DNA from 2 places in the Paenibacillus sp. FSL R10-2782 genome. Region 1 is predicted to be linked to the other one. Evidence: riboswitches for the same ligand, from Rfam matches in the RefSeq annotation. Region 1 holds a riboswitch; the other holds the start of a gene.

What was found. A riboswitch is a leader RNA that binds a small molecule or an ion and turns the genes downstream of it on or off. The one in region 1 is predicted to bind FMN.
Region 2: linked by a shared signal. The riboswitch ahead of NST83_RS06315 (DMT family transporter) and the one ahead of ribE (riboflavin synthase) in region 1 are both predicted to bind FMN.

Annotation. Positions count from the first base shown of each region.
Region 1 is NZ_CP151951.1:3,210,537-3,219,975, reverse strand. Features, by position in the region: gene NST83_RS14490 (2-oxoacid:acceptor oxidoreductase family protein) at 1-336, shown strand, start outside; gene NST83_RS14485 (thiamine pyrophosphate-dependent enzyme) at 336-2,624, shown strand; gene NST83_RS14480 (IDEAL domain-containing protein) at 2,846-3,313, shown strand; FMN riboswitch at 3,382-3,555, shown strand; gene ribE (riboflavin synthase) at 3,887-4,552, shown strand; gene ribB (3,4-dihydroxy-2-butanone-4-phosphate synthase) at 4,581-5,273, shown strand; gene ribE (6,7-dimethyl-8-ribityllumazine synthase) at 5,320-5,784, shown strand; gene NST83_RS14460 (segregation/condensation protein A) at 5,958-6,752, shown strand; gene scpB (SMC-Scp complex subunit ScpB) at 6,721-7,323, shown strand; gene NST83_RS14450 (DUF2953 domain-containing protein) at 7,511-8,212, shown strand; gene ytfJ (GerW family sporulation protein) at 8,299-8,790, shown strand; gene NST83_RS14440 (protein-glutamine gamma-glutamyltransferase) at 8,889-9,439, opposite strand, start outside.
Region 2 is NZ_CP151951.1:1,370,108-1,379,546, reverse strand. Features, by position in the region: gene NST83_RS06325 (ABC transporter ATP-binding protein) at 1-728, shown strand, start outside; gene NST83_RS06320 (ABC transporter permease) at 721-1,416, shown strand; FMN riboswitch at 1,539-1,683, shown strand; gene NST83_RS06315 (DMT family transporter) at 1,854-2,804, shown strand; gene NST83_RS06310 (methyl-accepting chemotaxis protein) at 3,043-5,082, shown strand; gene NST83_RS06305 (carboxylesterase/lipase family protein) at 5,201-6,688, opposite strand; gene NST83_RS06300 (GbsR/MarR family transcriptional regulator) at 6,845-7,408, opposite strand; gene NST83_RS06295 (glycine betaine/L-proline ABC transporter ATP-binding protein) at 7,925-9,148, shown strand; gene NST83_RS06290 (glycine betaine ABC transporter substrate-binding protein) at 9,123-9,439, shown strand, end outside.

The sequences.
Region 1 (9,439 bases):
GGTATTATAGCCACGCAGGGAAACAGCATGACGAGAGATGTCAGCGGTTCACGTCAGGGCTTTGTGCCTGAATATGAAGCTGATAAATGTACACATTGTGCCAAGTGTGATTCGATTTGCCCGGATTACTGTTTTGTATGGGAAGAGCAGGCGGACAAACGGGGAAGAATGCTGCCATTTTTGCAAGGGATTGATTACCAGTATTGCAAAGGATGCTTGAAATGCGTAGATATTTGCCCGTCGGGGGCATTAAGCTCGCGTCGTGAGCAATGGGGATGGGCGGAGCAGCATCGGGTTGCCCATCAATTTCCGGTATATGAAGGAGGCCGTGTGTAATGGCGAAACTGGAGGAGGAGCTCAAGCAGACAGGCGCCGCACAGGTGACAACGTTCGAATCCGGCAATGAAATGGCGGCTACGGCGGCTGCGCAGATCAATTATCATATGATGGGATATTTTCCGATCACACCCTCGACCGAGGTGGCGCAATATCTGGATCAGATGAGAACGAGAGGTCAGCATGACATTAAGCTGGTTGCAGCAGACGGTGAGCATGGATCGGCAGGGATATGCTATGGTGCTGCCGCAGCGGGAGCGAGGGTTGTGAATGCAACAAGTTCGCAAGGCTTCCTGTATATGCTGGAGCAGTTGCCTGTGCAGTCAGGCACTCGTTTTCCTATGGTTATGAATCTGGTGACCCGGGCTATCAGTGGCCCGCTGGATATCCGTGGGGATCACTCAGACTTGTATTATGGTTTGAATACAGGCTGGGTGATTTTGACCGCAAGTACGCCGCAGGCTGTGTATGATATGAACATCATGGCGCTGAAAATCGCAGAGCACAGCGATGTTAGACTGCCTGTGATGGTCGCTTATGACGGTTTTTACACGTCCCATCAGAAGCGTAAGGTGCAATATTTTGCTGATGCCGAAACTGTGCGTGGTTTTGTGGGGCCAAATCCGAATCTGAATTATCCGAATATTTCCGATTTTGACCATCCGGTTACTGTCGGGGCGCATATGAATGGCGATGACCTGACGAATAATCATGCTCAGTTATCCGAGGCGTTAAAGCGGTCAGAAGGAGTATATGAGCAGGTAGCCGCAGAATATGCCGCATTATCCGGGCGGGAATATCCGATTTTGGATCTCTATCATATGGAGGATGCCGAGGTTGCAATATTCCTGTTGAATTCAGCGGCTGAATCGGCCAAGGATGTAGCCGATCAGCTCCGCGCGCGTGGCATTAAGGCTGGTGTGATTCGTCCGAATATCATTCGACCGCTTCCGGCCGCGCAGCTGCGTGAGACATTGCGCCATGTCAAGGCGCTGCTGGTGGGTGAACGTGCGGATTCGTACGGCGCCGATGGCGGTAATTTGACGCACGAAATCAAGGCGGCCTTGCAGGAGGACCCGCTGAACCGGACGCTTGTATTGTGCCGCATCTTTGGCTTGGGCGGCAAGGATTTTTATGCGGAAGACGCTGAGGCGTTCTTCCAGCTTGCGATTGAGGCGGCGGAAGCCGGACGGATCGTGAAGCCATTTGATTATTACGGGCTTAATCCAGGGTCCCCGGACAAGGTCATGCCGCAGGTTATGCAGCCGCCACGGGGGGATGCATACCGTACCGGTCTGATTCAGGTGACGCCGGATGAGGCGACCGGCAAGCTCAAGGTCAAGGTACCGCCGCTGCGCTCGCTGACGACCAAACCACGCCGTCTCACACCGGGTCATGGGGCGTGTCCGGGCTGTGGAGCGTTGTCTGCGCTGGAGCTGTTTTTCAAAGGCATCGAAGGCGATATCGTCGTGCTGTTCCAAACAGGCTGCGTATACGTGGTGACGACAGGTTATCCGTATACATCACACAAGCAGCCTATGATTCATAATCTTTTTCAAAATGGGGCTGCTACACTCTCTGGAGCGCTGGAGGCTTATATGGAGATGAAGCGCCGCAATGAGATTGAGATGGCAGATGACCCGACCTTTATAATGATCAGTGGTGACGGCGGGATGGATATTGGCATGGGGTCGGCTATCGGGGCTGCACTGCGTAATCATAAGCTGATCATGCTGGAATATGATAATGAGGGCTACATGAATACAGGCTCGCAGCAATCGTACTCGACTCCGGTAGGTCACATGACAAGCACATCAGGCGTAGGGAAAATGCAAAAAGGCAAGCAGGGTCACCACAAGGATACGGTGCAAATTATGGCTGCCTGCAATATTCCATATGCCTTCACGGCAGCGGAAAGCCATCCGCAGGATATGCTGCGTAAAGCGGCCAAGGCACAATGGTATGCCAATAACGTGGGAACGGCCTATGGTAAAATCCTGTGCGCCTGTCCACTGAACTGGAAATCCGAGGATAGACTGGGTACCAGCATTGTGGGTGCAGCTGTGGAGTCTTGCTTTTTCCCGCTGTACGAGATTGAGCAAGGCAGTACGACGATTACGTACAATCCGGAGGACAAGGGAAAACGGATTCCAGCCGCAGAATGGCTCAAATTAATGGGCAAAACAAAACATCTTCTCAAGGAGGAAGCCACGCTGGCTACCTTTGAGCAGGAGATTGAACGCCGCTGGAGTATCCTGAAAAAGAAACATGAAATTTCGGAGCTATAATCCAATTTTTTTGCATAATAAAATTTGAACATTGTTATAAGATATTGCGGCACCGGTACGATCAAGATTCTTTGCGCTTGTTGCGCGAAGAATCTTTTTTGTCGTTTATGGGATGAAGCATAAAAAATCAGGTAATGATTTCCGATATAGGAGTGAAGGCCTACGTGAAACATATTGAATTAGAGCTTTCTCTGAATTTTAAGATGCAATGAGGTGCAGGTATGATTAAGCTGAATACAGTTGAAATAATCGAAATTATAAAGAAGCAAATACCCAAGGTCATGAATATCACGCCAGTGGAACTGAAATTTACGTATGACTTTGGACGGACATCGCTGGCAGCGACGGATCACAAATTCACGCTGACGAACCAGCATTATTCCGCCAAGGTGATGGATTGTGTGCTGGAGACGCAGGTGCGTCCGATATTAATGTGTGAAATTATTTATTTTCTAAAATGTGAGTTTATTGACGGGCATGTTGAGGTACGGTTGGATTATGACGCATGCTCTGAAGGAGGTCACGGACCCACGGCTTCAGCGGTTATTACCTTTGACCATGCTACACAGCTCGGCCTGGAAGAACTGGCTGATCTGATTGATCTGGCGCTTCATATGAATGATAAAACCTGGTTTGAGGAGCTTTCCAGCCAATATGTTAAAACAAAAGCAGGAGCTTCTATCCGATAACTTGCTTTTTTTAGAAGTCGGTGCTAATATACGTAACAAGTTTAATGCTAATTCAATTAAATAAGAGCAAGATCCTTCGGGGCGGGGCGCAATTCCCCACCGGCGGTGATGACGTGTCTGTACATAGCTTCTGCGATGAACAGCGCGGCTTAGTCCGTGACCCGGATGCTGAACGATCAGCAGACGGTGGACCTGGTGCAATTCCGGGACCGACAGTATAGTCTGGATGGGAGAAGGATACGAAGCGCATGTGCATGACGTGACATGTGCCGATTTTTAGCATACGTAATGGTACGTACGGCTTATTTCGTTGCAGATAGCATACGGAAGATTGCTTGTTCTTCAAGCTTTTTTCGGAGATGCTTCTGAGCGTATTTGGTCGTATGCACATTCATGCTTTCTATTGGCAAGCTTGTTATTCATGTGGTCTCAGGATGTATATGGACTGCGCTTGCATACTGCAAATTCGACTCTCATCACCCCCATGACGGATATGATCCGGACTGGGGGTTTTTTGCGCTTACCCTGATGAATCAGGAATAAACTGAACTTTAGATGGAAAGGAGTGAAGGCATGTTTACCGGATTGGTCGAGGAGGTGGGACGGATTCAGCAGATTTCCAGAAGCGGAGAAGCGATGGTGCTGGGCATTACAGGTGCTGTGGTATTGGGCGATTTGAAAATAGGAGACAGTGTTTCCGTGAATGGTGTTTGTCTGACCGCAACACAGGTGGGTACTAAGAATTTTAAGGTAGACGTGATGCCGCAAACCTTTCGCAGCAGTAATTTGAAGGAGCTGAAATCCGGTAGCCAGGTCAATTTGGAACGGGCTATGGTGGCGAACGGCAGGTTCGGAGGGCATATCGTACAAGGACATGTGGATGGAACGGGCACGATTCGTCGGGTGACCTCAGACCAGAATGCGGTTGTGTATGAAGTCGCTCCTACTGATCAGGCAATATTCAAATATATTCTTCTCAAAGGCTCGATTACTCTCGACGGTATCAGCCTTACGGTTGCCCAGCGCACGGGAGATACCTTTGCCGTATCTATCATCCCCCATACTTTATCCGAGACGGCCTTGCAGGCCAAACGTGAGGGAGACTCCGTCAATATTGAATGCGACATCTTAGGCAAATATGTGGAGCAGCTTTTGAACTACGGAAAATTAGCAGTGACGGAGGGAACAGAGAAAGCTCCTATGAGTCTGGATTATTTGGCGAAGCACGGCTTTGCCTGATGCCATAAGAAATAAGGAGGAAAGCGTAATGGAAAGCGGGAGTAGAGAGAGCCATTCAAACATAGTGGCTGACGTCGTGGAGTATGGTGTGTTGGAGCAGGAAATGGAAATTCGTCTGGATTCCATTGAAGAAGCGCTGGAGGAACTAAAGAACGGTAAAGTCGTGATCGTGGTGGATGATGAGCAACGGGAAAACGAAGGCGATTTTATCGCTCTGGCTGAAAAGGCGTCCCCCGAGGTCATTAATTTCATGATTACCGAAGGCCGCGGGTTGGTCTGTGTGCCGATTACAGGGCAAAGAGCCGAGGCACTGGAATTGCAGCCGATGGTGGAGCAAAATACAGATTTCCACGGCACAGCCTTTACCGTGTCGGTGGATCACAGAGAAACGACAACGGGGATTTCAGCAGCCGAGCGTTCATTGACCGTGCGTGCGCTGACCGACGAAACAGCCACAGGAAGTGATTTCCGCAAGCCAGGTCACATGTTTCCGCTGATCGCCCACGATGGGGGTGTTTTGCAGCGTGCGGGTCATACCGAGGCGGCTGTTGATCTGGCCCGGCTCTGCGGCTCCAAACCCGCCGGGGTCATTTGCGAAATTATAAAGGAAGATGGGTCCATGGCTCGGGTACCTGATTTGGCAGTGATCGCCAAGCGTCATCATTTGAAGCTGATCAGTATTCAGGATTTGATTGATTATCGTCGTCGTATGTCATTGTAAGTACAGTTTTGCAACTCATTATTTTAAAAAAGAGAGGTTGATTCATATGGCACGTTTTCTGGAAGGTAATCTCGTATCGGATGGTTTGAAGTATGGTATTGTAGTGGGCCGGTTTAATGAGTTTATTACGAGTAAGCTGTTAAGTGGTGCAATCGACGCACTTCAGCGGCATGGAGCGGGGGAAGATGAGATTGATGTGGCCTGGGTGCCAGGCGCTTTTGAAATTTCACTAATTGCTCAAAAAATGGCTGCAAGCGGTAAATACGATGCTGTTATTACGCTGGGTACGGTGATTCGTGGTTCTACCTCGCATTATGATATCGTCTGCAATGAAGTGGCCAAGGGTGTGGCGGCAAGCAGTCTGAAAACAGGTGTGCCTGTTATTTTCGGTGTAGTGACGACGGAAAACATAGAGCAGGCTATTGAGCGTGCAGGTACGAAGGCTGGTAATAAAGGCTGGGATTCAGCGCTGGCTGCGATTGAGATGGCGAATCTGGGCAAGCAGTTTTAATTTTGTGAACATCTGAATGGAACGGCATAACTATAGCCGGAAAATGGGATTGGATTGTTAAGCAAGGCGATGACGTATATACTACAGAAAGAGGGATTGATAAAGTCGAGCATAAGTGCTAACGGGGAAAGGTATTGTTGAATGATGATTGGAGTAAGGCAGGGGGAAGCATATTGACAGTCGTAAATTACAAGCTAGAAACATTCGAGGGTCCGCTGGATCTGCTGTTGCATCTGATTGATAAGGCCGAGATCGATATTCAGGATATCCCTATTAGTGATATTACCGATCAGTATATGGCTTTTTTGCACAGTATGCAGGAGCTGGAACTGGACATTACGAGCGAGTTTCTGGTAATGGCGGCGACGCTCTTATCCATTAAGAGTAAATTGCTGCTTCCCAAGCCACCTGTAATGGAATATGACGATTTGGATTTTTATGAAGAAGAGGATTATGATCCACGGGATGAACTGGTTCGCAAGCTGGTGGAGTATCGTAAATATAAAGGGATTGCCCGCCATCTGAGCGAACGTGAATGGGAACGAAGTCTGATCTATGGCAAGGAACCGGAGGATCTGAGCGCATTCCTGCCCACCGAACCTGCCAATCCCGTGCACGGGCTGCATGCAAGCGATTTGGTCGCGGCTTTTCAGCGTGCACTGAGAAAAGCTGAACGACGTACGACGGTAACCCGTATTCACCGAGATGAGATTTCGGTCAAGGACCGTATTCGGCAGGTTATCGGGGCGTTGGAGCTGGTGGGAACGGGGGGACGGCTTTTATTCTCCAAGCTGATGCATGAGGATATGTATAGGCATGAAGTGGTAGTCACCTTTTTGGCTATCCTCGAACTGATGAAAATGAAACAGATTTTCTGCTATCAGGAGAAACTTTTCGATGATATTGTAATGGAGTGGAGAGGGGATTTACGGGTTAATGGATTATCTGAAGCTGAAATCAATTATTGAGGGACTGCTGTTTCTCGCGGGAGAGGAAGGGTTGTCCGCCAAGCAGATCGCCGACATTGTAGAGCAGCAGCAAGAGCTGGTTGAAAAGGGTCTGGAGGATATGAAGCAGGACATGGAGCAGGGAGGAAGAGGTCTGCAAATTGTCCGTATCGCCGGTCACTATCAGTTGGCAACCTTATCCGAACATGCACCTTATTTTGAAAATCTCGCCTACTCTCCGGCACGTGCCTCGCTGTCGCAAGCAGCTTTGGAGACACTTGCCATTGTGGCCTATCGCCAGCCCATTACAAGAATTGAAATCGAAGATATTCGCGGTGTCAAATCTGAGCGGGCCATACATACTCTGGTCAACAAGGAGCTTATTGAGGAAAAAGGTCGGGCTGAGGCTATAGGACGGCCGATTTTGTATGGTACGACGAAGTCATTTCTGGATTATTTTGGTTTGGGTTCTTTGGCGGATTTGCCGCAGCCTGAGTTGTTTGAGGACTCGGAACATTTGGAGGAAGAGACACAATTGTTGTTCGAACGTTTGGAGAGCAGTCAGCCGGATATGAATAATACGGAATCTTGATGCCTGACAGAAGCCTTTTATACGGGTTCCTCTTCATTGTTACAGGTTCGAAATTTAGTAAACAGCCAGTCCCCGCGTAATGGGAGCTGGCTGTTTAGCATTTCAGGATGCATGTTTTCCGGGCGAAGGGCCATACTATTTTTGCCATGGTATATCCATGGAGAAAAAAGGCAGGGAGGACTCGCCAGTGTGGAAATGGATCGGTATCGCCATCATCGTCGTTTTGTTACTTGTGCTGGCTGTTCTGCTCTCCCGTATCCGATTGAAGCTGGATATTGCCAAGCATGATACTGATGACCGGGCGCATCTGGAGATCAGATTTCTGTACGGGTGGATTAAAATAAATTATGACATTCCGGCTATTCTGCTGGCTGGTTTGCAAAAAGGGCTTCTCTATCGACTCGATCGCAACAAAAACATACATAAAACCGACGCCACCATTGACAGCGGCACCATCGATAAAGAGAAAATTAAGCGATTTATACACGACGTTCGGATACTGCTGAAAGGAACGAGGTCCTTCCAACGATGGATACGTCATACACTAGCCCATGTGACAATGTCGAAAATGGAATGGTCCACCAATATCAGTCTTGCTGACGCTGCTTATACAGCTACCTCTACCGGGATACTGTGGGGGCTGAAAACGTCACTGATCGGTTTTGCCTCCAGCTTTGTGCGCATGAACTGCACACCTAAGCTGTTTGTCGTGCCTTATTGGGTGGATCGCCTACGTTTTACTACCACTTTGACCTGTGAGGCAAGTATTTCACTGGGTTATGTCGTTTATTCGATGCTCATGCTGGCTTACCGCATATGGCGCGTACCAGGTGGTGCAGAGGCGTGGAAACGGGTATTCTCCAAGCAACCAATAAAGCATGAGGAATAATGAGCCATACATATTTCCTTGAACCCTGCGCACAATAGCGTAAGAAAAGGCAGTCTACGCTTGAACAAAGCAGAGGAGGAATAATCATGTCAGATCACCCGATTCAAGGGCTCATGCAAACCGCCATGGAGAACATCAAAGCCATGGTGGACGTGAATACGATTGTGGGGGACGCGGTGGAAACACCCGATGGTTCCGTTATTTTGCCGATTAGTAAGGTGGGATTTGGCTTCGCAGCCGGGGGCAGCGATTTTAATGTAGATGAAGAGGCGCTTCATACATCCTCGTCGTCAGGTGCTCACAGCGGCAAGGAAGGACATCCTTTTGGTGGCGGTAGCGGTGGCGGGGTATCCATTCATCCAATCGCTTTTTTGGTTGTTGGCAAACAAGGTGCACAAATCGTTCCGCTGGATAATCAGACTCATCTGATTGAAAAATTGATCGACTCTACACCATACCTGATTGATAAAGTCCAATCTATCTTCCGGAATGCCGACGTGGATATGCATACTCCGCCTCCACAGGTCCCGGTAGATGTTAACACAGATCACAATCACACTGGCCCAGCTTCTTTGTAACGGCATGGAGTAGGATTTTTAGCACAGGAGGGTGTTCCAAAGTCAGCTATTGGCTAAGGAACACCCTCTTTTTTTACATACACCTAACCAAAGTACTTTTATGCACGGATATACTGTCTTCCACCAATGCTCGCATGTATACGGGGAGGGTGCTCTTGTGAAGGGCTCAGCGCAAGTTCTTCTTCCCGGTTTCCTTCAGGGGCAAACTGCGACAGATAGGCAAAATCGGGGTAGATCACTTCATTTGTCAAATAAGCAGAAGTGGTGGCCCCCGGTCGTCGATGACGATTGAGGGAGTCAATGATGCCTTCGGCTGTGCGAATGCCGATGCCGTGACCATAAAACGAGTCTTCCCTTAGCTTGACAACATTTTCTCCTTTCCACTCCGGCGTTTCGGGTGATACATCAGGATTATTGAAATACAGAATATCGCCAGGAACAGCCTTGTGACTCCCTTGCTCCTGTATGAGTCTGAGATCACTGTCATAGTGCCAATCATACAGCAGCATATCGGCAAAAATCCGATTAAATTCACTTTCCAGAATGGAATCCAGCACTCCTTTGTAGAGCACAATGACCATAGCTGTCGCACACTCAAAGGCATATTTATGTCCATTCTCAAAAATATCCCTGATCCCCTGCGCCGGAG
Region 2 (9,439 bases), 1.8 Mb from region 1:
AAAAATTAACGCCAAAGTCGTACCACCTGCTCGGCCGGATGGGCTCGATTATTGAATATCCGATTTTTTATGACAGGCTGACGGCCCGGCAAAATCTCGAACTTCATTGTCAATACATGGGCTATTATAACAAGCAGGCTGTTCGGGATGCACTGGAGCTAGTGAACCTGCGAAATGCAGATGACAAGCCGGTAAAGGATTTCTCACTGGGGATGAAGCAGCGTCTCGGGATCGCCCGAGCGATTGCGACCAAGCCGGAGCTGCTGATTTTGGACGAACCCATTAATGGATTGGACCCGGTGGGGATCAAGGAAATCCGCCAATTATTTCACATGCTGTGCAAGGAATATGGCATGACGATCCTTGTGTCCAGCCACATTTTAGTGGAAATCGAGCAAATTGCTGATACGGTGGGTGTGATTAATCACGGTCGATTGATTGAGGAAGTGTCGATGGAACAGGTGCGGGAAACCAATACGGAATACATCGAATTTACGACCAATGACTGCAAAAAAGCGACCTACGTCCTCTCCCATCACCTGAATCTGACGAATATCCGGGTGCTGAATGATCAGAATATACGCATTTACGATACAAGTGTACCGCAGAAGCAAATTACGAAAACACTCATTTTAAATGAGGTAGAGGTGGATTCCATCCACCAAAAAAACAGTACGCTGGAAGACTACTTCGTGCGGCTGTTACATGGAGGTGAACTCCATGCTTAAACTGATGCAACTGGAGTTGAAAAAGTTTCATTTGGCGGGATATATCCGTTCGGCGCTGATCGCCAACGCCTGCATTCTAGGGTTGCTCAGTACTATTGCGCAGGACAGCCACATTGAAGGAGTACCCGAATTTACACAGTACGCTCAGCTTCTCAATCTCATGGACAATATGGTGAGGGCCACGTTTATTGTATTTGCCTCCGTCCTGCTGTGCCGCTTTATTGTGAGCGAATTTAAGTCCAAGTCGATTAACATCTTGTTCATGTACCCGATTGACCGCAAAAAGCTAATGGTCGCCAAACTCTTGGTCGTGTTGCTGTTTACGTTCCTGTCCATTATTTTATCGGAAATCATCATTACGGCAGCCCTTCATCTATTAAATCAGTTCGTCGTTATTGTACCAGATAAGCTTAGCCTCACTACACTAGGACAGCAATCAGTGCGGACACTGATCAATGCGGTTGCAGCAAGCTTTATGGGGCTGGTTCCGCTGTACATGGGAATGCGAAAATACTCGATACCCACCACCATCGTGAGCTCGATCCTAATCGTAGCCCTGCTGTTCTCGAATAATAACGGCGCTACACTTAGCTCCATTGCACTTGTACAGATCGGCTTTGCCGCGCTGGGGATGCTCGTAGCTTATGCGGCCATCCGTCGTATCGAGTACAAAGATATTACCTCGTAATATGTAATTTTGTAAAACGATTTCAAAAAATAAATGAAAACCTTTGTTCGATGTACACATATTTTTCACTGGACTTCATTCTAAAACAGGTATATCCTATAGGAGAAATTAAAAAACGGAATAAGGATCTTCGGGGTAGGGTGTGATTCCCAACCGGCGGTATGGCTCATGGAGCTAAGCCCGCGACTCTGTATCTGGCAACAAGATACGGACTGATTTGGTGAGATGCCAAAGCCGACGGTAAAGTCCGGATGGAAGAAGATCGAAGCATGAACATGCCGTCAAGTGGATGAATGCTGCATTCTTGGTTTTGCAGCAACTTCTTAACTTGCATAAAGCGGCAAGTTTATTTGATCAACCCCCGTCTTGCATGGCCTATCGCCATGGACGGGGGTTTTTGTGCCACCGGTCCTGTATTCGCAAGGAGCTAATTGAGTATGAGTCAATCATCAACTGTACTAACATCCAAAGGTTTTGATCGTAGCTCCCACATGAAAAGCGGTTTTTGGCTAGTCGCGATTGGAGCGGCCTTGTGGGGCGCGGACCCGCTGTTTCGTATTATTTTGCTCAAATCATTTACCTCTACACAAATTGTGCTGATGGAGCATGTGCTGCTCTTTATCGCCCTGGCACCAGTGCTGTGGAAGCATCGCGAGGAGCTTAAAGCGGTACGGCTTCGTCAGATTTTGGCTATTTTGTTCGTCTCGTGGGGCGGCTCGGCTCTAGCCAGCGTGATTTTCACAATGGCACTCAGCAACGGTGATCTTAACGCTGTGCTGCTGCTCCAAAAGCTTCAACCGTTGGTCGCTATTATTCTGGCCCGCATTATATTGAAGGAAATGCTGCCGCGTAATTTTGGAATATTAATTGTCGTGGCTCTGTTTGGGACGTATCTTCTTACCTTCGGCTGGTCGCTCCCTTTTGGACATGTTCATGATTTCGTCCACGTCGGCAGCCTGCTTGCACTTGGAGCTGCGGTCCTGTGGGGCGGTTCGACAGTGATGGGAAGCTACTTGCTTCGTTCGATGAAATATGAGACGGTGACCTCCCTGCGCTTCATGATGGCTCTGCCTCTGCTGATCGTTCTCACCTCTGTGGAGCATGCACCTTGGAATATGCCTGCTGGCACATGGGCGGGCGCAGCCGTGATTATCAACCTGTTGCTGCAGGCGCTGCTCCCCGGTCTTCTCAGCCTGTTACTGTATTACAAGGGCCTCAGTACGACCAAGGCGTCTTATGCCACGATGGCAGAACTAAGCTTCCCGATGGTCGGCGTTGTAATTAACTGGATCGCTTTCCAGCAGATCGTTACGGTAGCGCAATTGACTGGCTTTATGCTTATCTGGATTACACTCTTTATGATTTCTCGTCAGCAAAAAAACGAATAGGTTCAATGTCCATTTTATCCCTCACCCAAGCCAAATCGAGAAGATGCTTTTGCATCTCCGATTTGGCTTTTTATGTATAAGTATTAATATTTAATATACTACTTTAGAACTATTTTTAGATAAAAACGTCCTAAACATGCAACTATTCCTCGTTTCCCAGAGATTACATCTATAAAATCCTTTAGCTTTTGTCGAATAAAACAATGTAGTGATCATCACACACAGAGGAGCAAGAACTATGACTAACGTAAAACAAACAATTCCATGGTGGGCCAGGTTTCTCAAACAGTTCTATTTAATGCGGACAAAATTGATTGTATCTTTTTTGGCAGTCCTATTGATTCCAAGTATTCTTATTGGATATTTTTCGTATCAGAGTGCCGAAACACAGCTTCGCCAGCAAATGGCTAGCTCGGTCAATACGAACTTGAATTTGATCCAAGGCAATATTAATCAATATGTATCCCCCATTATGAAGGATATGGATGTATTTGCATCTGAATTTCAATCCGATTCTTTTATCACAAACGCTGACACCATTCAGGCCAGGCTGGATCTAATCACCAAGGCTCATCCTGAATTGGATGGTGTGATTCTGGGTAATGCGAAGGGCGAATACATCCGTTCACCGAAAAAAGAATCCACAGACTATGATCCCCGACAAAAAACTTGGTACAAGCTGGCTACAGCACAGGACGGTAAAGTAATCGTTGGAGTTCCTAAGGCGAGTGCCTCCACGGGTAATTTGGTAGTCACTATATCAAGAACCCTGACGGAGGGACAGGGGGCCATAGCACTGAACCTGAGTCTGGATAAGATGAGCGAGAGCTTGAGCGGGATCAGCATTGGTCAGCGCGGCGGACTGTTTATTGTGGATGCCGAGCACAAGCTCGTATCCGGGGCTGGAGCAGCGTTCAAGAACACGGGTAAAAAACCGGCAGACACCATTACCGGATTACCTGAATTGCCAAAAACAGCTCAAGGACAATCTCAAGAAGCTCCTTCCATAAAACAAATTCAGTTTATGAATAGAACCGTGGAGGCTTTCTCAATCGTTGATCCCCTCACTGGATGGAACATTATCGCCCTGTCCGATCTGGAGGATTACAGTGATGCAGCCCAACCGATCTTGAAGCAAAGCCTGATCGTTATTGCTATATCCGTGCTGGCTGCTGCTATTGTTATTATCCTGATGATTCGCTCGTTCCTGATTCCACTAGGCAAGCTGCAAAATGGAACCCGCGATGTCCGTGACGGCAATCTCACCGCACGGGTCAATTTGTCCGGCAAGGATGAATTCAGCGAGCTGGCGCAAAATTTTGACCAGATGACACATGCACTGCATACGATGGTTTCCGAGGTCAACCAGACGTCATCACGACTCGCATCCTCTTCTCTGATGATTAAGGAAAGTACAGAGCAAACGACGGAATCCGTGCAGCATGTAGCGGAAACAGTTATGGAATCCGCAGAAAATGCGACCACCAGTGCAGAGGCATCCGAACAAACAGCCAATGCCGTTGAGGAAATGGCCAAGGGTGTCAGCACCATTGCGGAATCGGCAAGCTCCATTGTAGATTCGGCAGGACAGACTGAGCATGACGTAGCCAAAGGCAGCCAAATGATCGGCAGCGTACGCACACAGATGGACCGTATTCTGGAAGCTGTGACCCAAACCGCCAGCCTGATGGATGAGCTGTCACAGCTCTCTGACGATGCGAAGCAGATGAATAGCGCGATTGCTGCCATTGCCAAGCAGACCAACCTGCTGTCGCTGAACGCGTCGATTGAAGCCTCCAGAGCAGGCGAAGCCGGGCGTGGATTCGCTGTGGTAGCCGTGGAGGTCCGTAAGCTGTCGGAGCAATCCAAGGAAAGCGCAGATTCCATCAGCCAGATCATTACACAGATGCTGGATTTGATCCAGCGCTCCACGGCTACGATGAACGGTAATGTCCGTAACCAGGTGGGTGAGGGGCTGCGTATTAGCCAAGATGCAGAAGGTGCCTTCACGAATATTGAGCGCTCCACATCTCATATTGTGGAACAGATTCAAAGCGTGTCCGCAGCCGCTGAACAAATTTCGGCCAGTACAGAGGAAGTTTCGGCAACTGTTACCCATCTGGCAAGCCTGTCCCGCAATTCGGCGGATAGCTCACAGACGACTTCCGCAGCCGTACAGGAGCAAATGGCGGCGATGGAAGAAATCGCTTCTTCCTCTCAGGAGCTGTCCAATATGGCGCAGGATTTGCAAGAGCTGGTGAAGCGTTTCAAGATTTAGTTCCTGCGATACATCTGTATCTGTTCAGTCTAAAAAGGCCTTCGTCCGTATACAAAAATACGGGCGAAGGCTTTTAGTATGTTAGCTGTTGGGTGGTATCCCAATCCTTGTCCTTGGCTCAGATGCTCATTTGTCCGGTCAACCGACGGCGTCTTTCCCCTTTCGGGTCATGCTGCACCGAGATGTCCTGATAAAAAATGGCCGTAGCCCGCGTTTCCCTGTCGTACATGGGCCACTCCTCTTCCGGCAGCACAGGCTTTCCATCCCGTGCAAAAGCAACCCATGCCTGCTGCATATTGTGAGCCAGTGTCCGCATAGGCGAATGAACGTCTAATCCGAGCTTGCCCAGCAGCTCCAGATTATCAAAAACAAACGCAATTTCCGCGCCATGAACCGCTTGTCCGAATACAGAATGCCCCGGCAGCGTCCAGTCAAAACGGTACATCCACACCGGGGCATACAGGGCTTGTGCAACCGCCAGGGCCAGCGCAGGCCGCCAGAAAAACAGATCGGTCAGCATCTGCGCTTGCCCCTCAATCGTAACAGGAAAAGGTTCCATTAACTCGCCAACATCTGGCATGCCCGTCATCATTTCCAATGCCTGACTCGCCATTGACTTGTTCATCAGATGGGATTCCTTGCGAACAAAATAGGCACCCTCGTGCAAATTCGTTCCGATCAGAACGGATACCTGCTTGGCTGATCCTTTGGCAATCGCAGATAAGGGTGCCTCTGGCAAGGTCACACCGTCCACAACAGGTTGATAGAGCATCGCCAGCCCCGATCCGATCATTTCATGCGTCTTGACCGTGGCAAGCATGAGCGCCTCCGTCGGCAGTGTAAACAATCGTTCCGGATGCAGGGTGTCCACCCCCAACTGCTGGAGATATGCAGCCGTGACTTGCTCCGCCTGTGAAGTCGGCAGCACCTGCGATGCTCCGCTCTGTAAAATAGCACGCTGGAACAGGCCCTCTGCGGCCGGCATAGCCAATAACGCAGCAATGCTCATAGCTCCCGCTGATTCACCGAACACCGTCACCTCGTTCGGGTTACCTCCAAATGCGGCGATATGGTCCCTGACCCATTCCAAAGCAGCAATCTGATCCAGCAGCCCCGCATTAGAGGTCAGTCCGTCTCCCCGTGGAGTCAGGTGCAAAAAGCCCAACGGCCCGAGTCGATAATTGAGCGTAACGACGACAACATCGCCATTTTCCGCCATCCGTGCCCCATCATATAATGGAATAATTCCCGACCCGGTTACAAAGGCTCCGCCGTGAATCCACACCATCACGGGTCGTCCCTTTGCAGGTGCCTCCGAAGCAGGCGTCCAGACGTTCAGGTACAAGCAATCCTCCGACTGCTCAGGCGGTTCAACCAGATTCCCGGTCATACTCTCAGCAGATGGCTTAGGCTGCGGACAGATCGGCCCAAAGCTTGTCGCATCCCGTACCTCTTCCCAAGGCCTCAAAGGCTGAGGCGCGTGAAAACGCAGTTTTCCCACAGGAGGCTGTGCATATGGGATGCCTTTCCATACATGATATCCATTCACCGTTTCTCCACGAAGCTGACCCAGGCGGGTATGTACTGTAATACTCTCCCTCTCCATATATGTAGCCTCCTTTTACTCTATTATACCCTTTGTGCAGGGCCAAACCAAAATCGAACAAAACAAATCCAAAGTTTACAAAGCCAAACACAAAAAAAACGCCGGGAACGCTTTTTACGCTCCGGCATTTTTATGGAAAGAAAAGAGGATAAGCGATTAATCACGAACCTCTTCCTTCGGGATCAGCTTATATATTTCTTCGTTTTCCATCGAATCAATCAGTCGGTCCAGCCACTTGTAATAGGCAACAGCCTGCTTCATTTTCAAACGATCCTGCTGGAGAACAGCCTTAAACTCCTCATATTCCCCGCCCTGCTCCAGCAATCTGTCCAGCTCCTCAATGGCCTTGCGCAGCACCAGCAAATTCGTTTCAACCGCTTTTCTCCATTTAATAGCAAAGAAATCTGTGAACGTTTGATGCCAGTCATATTCCACTTCATACAAATCCTTACGCGAGCCTTTGCCCCACACCTTGTTGACCATTTTCAGATCCAACAGCGTTCGGACACCGGTACTCATGCTCGTTTTGCTCATTTCCATTTCACGTCCCATTTCGTCCAGCGTCATCGGTTTATCCGCAAAAAAAAGCAAACCGTACAAATGCCCCGCTGACAAGGTGATCCCATACAAGTCCATATTTTTACCTATAGCTTCTATGACACGTTTGCGAATTTTTTGCAGCGAAGCCTGCTGCTCATCACCTAACTGGTACAAGCTCATGCTTGCAACCTCCTAATTTTAGAGCAATTCTCCAAAAATGTATGAACGACTTTTGCCCGTAACCGTTGGCTTTGACGCAACGCATGAAATCTTTCAATTGAAAATGAAATGTTTCAAAAACAATGCTTCTGTCTATATTACAACAGCATGGGTCGTTCAAAATCATAATTCGCAAAATTGCTAATGATAGTAAACTTTTTAAATTATGGATGTACATAAATCTTTTGCTTATGGTTATATTTCATTGTCTATTTTAAAAAAAGAGCTATCGGTTGTAAAGTTTCGGATGGTTGAGCATTCTAAAGAACAAAGAAGCATATGAAAGGAAAGTTCGTACAGTTTTTTCCGTACGTACTTTATGAACAGTTTTTTTGTTTGAAAAGTAAGCAATGCTTCTGTTACAATTAATTTTGTCATTAACCGTTCAGGATGCTCAAAATATTGATTTTTTATACTCGATCCTTAATGCAACACGGGGTTAATACCAAGCAAAGTATAGAAAGAAGAGGTGTATGTATGACGATTTTGGAAGTCAAAAATGTCAGCAAACTCTTTGGTCCTCACGCAGAGCAAGGTGTTCCGCTCCTGGAGCAAGGCTGGGGCAAGGAAAGGCTGGCCAAAGAAAAACAAATTACCGTTGGTGTTAATAAGGCCAACATGGAAATTAAGCAAGGTGAAATTTTCGTTATTATGGGTCTTTCGGGAAGTGGCAAGTCCACTTTAGTGCGAATGCTAAATCGCTTGATTGAGCCTACCTCCGGTGAAATTCTGGTCCACGGCAAGGATCTCCGTAAGATGAACAAAGAACAACTCCGCGAAGTTCGCCGTAAAACCATCAGCATGGTTTTTCAAAAATTCGCCCTGTTCCCACATCGGACTGTATTGGAAAATGTAGAATACGGCCTTGAAATACAAAAGGTAGAAAAAACGAAACGTAAGGAAAAAGCACAGCAAGCGCTGGAACTGGTTGGTCTTAAAAACTGGGGCGATAAAATGCCCGATGAACTGAGTGGCGGTATGCAGCAGCGTGTCGGTCTGGCACGTGCGTTGGCTAATGACCCTGAAGTGCTTCTCATGGATGAAGCATTCAGCGCACTGGACCCCCTCATTCGCCGTGACATGCAGGATGAGCTGCTGGAGCTTCAAGATAAAATGAAGAAAACGATTGTGTTTATCACCCATGACCTGGATGAAGCGCTGCGGATCGGTGACCGGATTGCATTGATGCGGGACGGATCGGTCGTGCAGATCGGTACACCGGAAGAAATTATGATCCAACCGGCTAACTCTTATGTAGCCCGCTTCGTCGAGGATGTGGATTTGTCCAAGGTATTGACGGCTGCTCATGTTATGCTTCGTCCAGAAACGATCACAATGGATCGCGGTCCACGTGTTGCTCTCGAATTGATGCGGGAACGGGGGATTTCCAATCTATTCGTCATTGATCGTACCAAGAAGCTGTTGGGCGTTATCAATGCTGAAGATGCTGTCCATGCGCTTCGCAATAATTTGAAAATTGAAGATATTCTCATGACAGATGGACCGCAGGTTGCTGCTGAAACCGTCATTAATGACTTGTTCGAAATTACAAGCTCGTCCAAGGTCCCTCTGGCTGTGGTCGATGACAAACAGAAGCTATTAGGTGTTATCGTCCGTGGAGCTTTGCTGGGCGCACTTGGCGGAGATGTAACCACCATGAAGGAGGTGAATGCCCTTGATACCGAAACTGCCAATCGCTGAGTGGATTCAAACCATTGTAGACTGGATGGGTATTCATCTGGCCGGATTGTTTAATGTTATTTCTTCTGTAATTGAAGCTGTTGTAGGCTTTTTCTCTGGCCTGTTCATGCTTCCGCACCCTCTGGTGTTCATCGTGATCATCGGGATTATCGCGTTTATGATCGGTCGGGTTCAGCTTACGCTGTTTACCGTCATCGGCTTCCTGCTGATTGACAACCTGGGCTATTGGAGCGAAACGATGAATACGCTCGGACTGGTCATTACGTCCGCACTCGTATCCATTGTCATCGG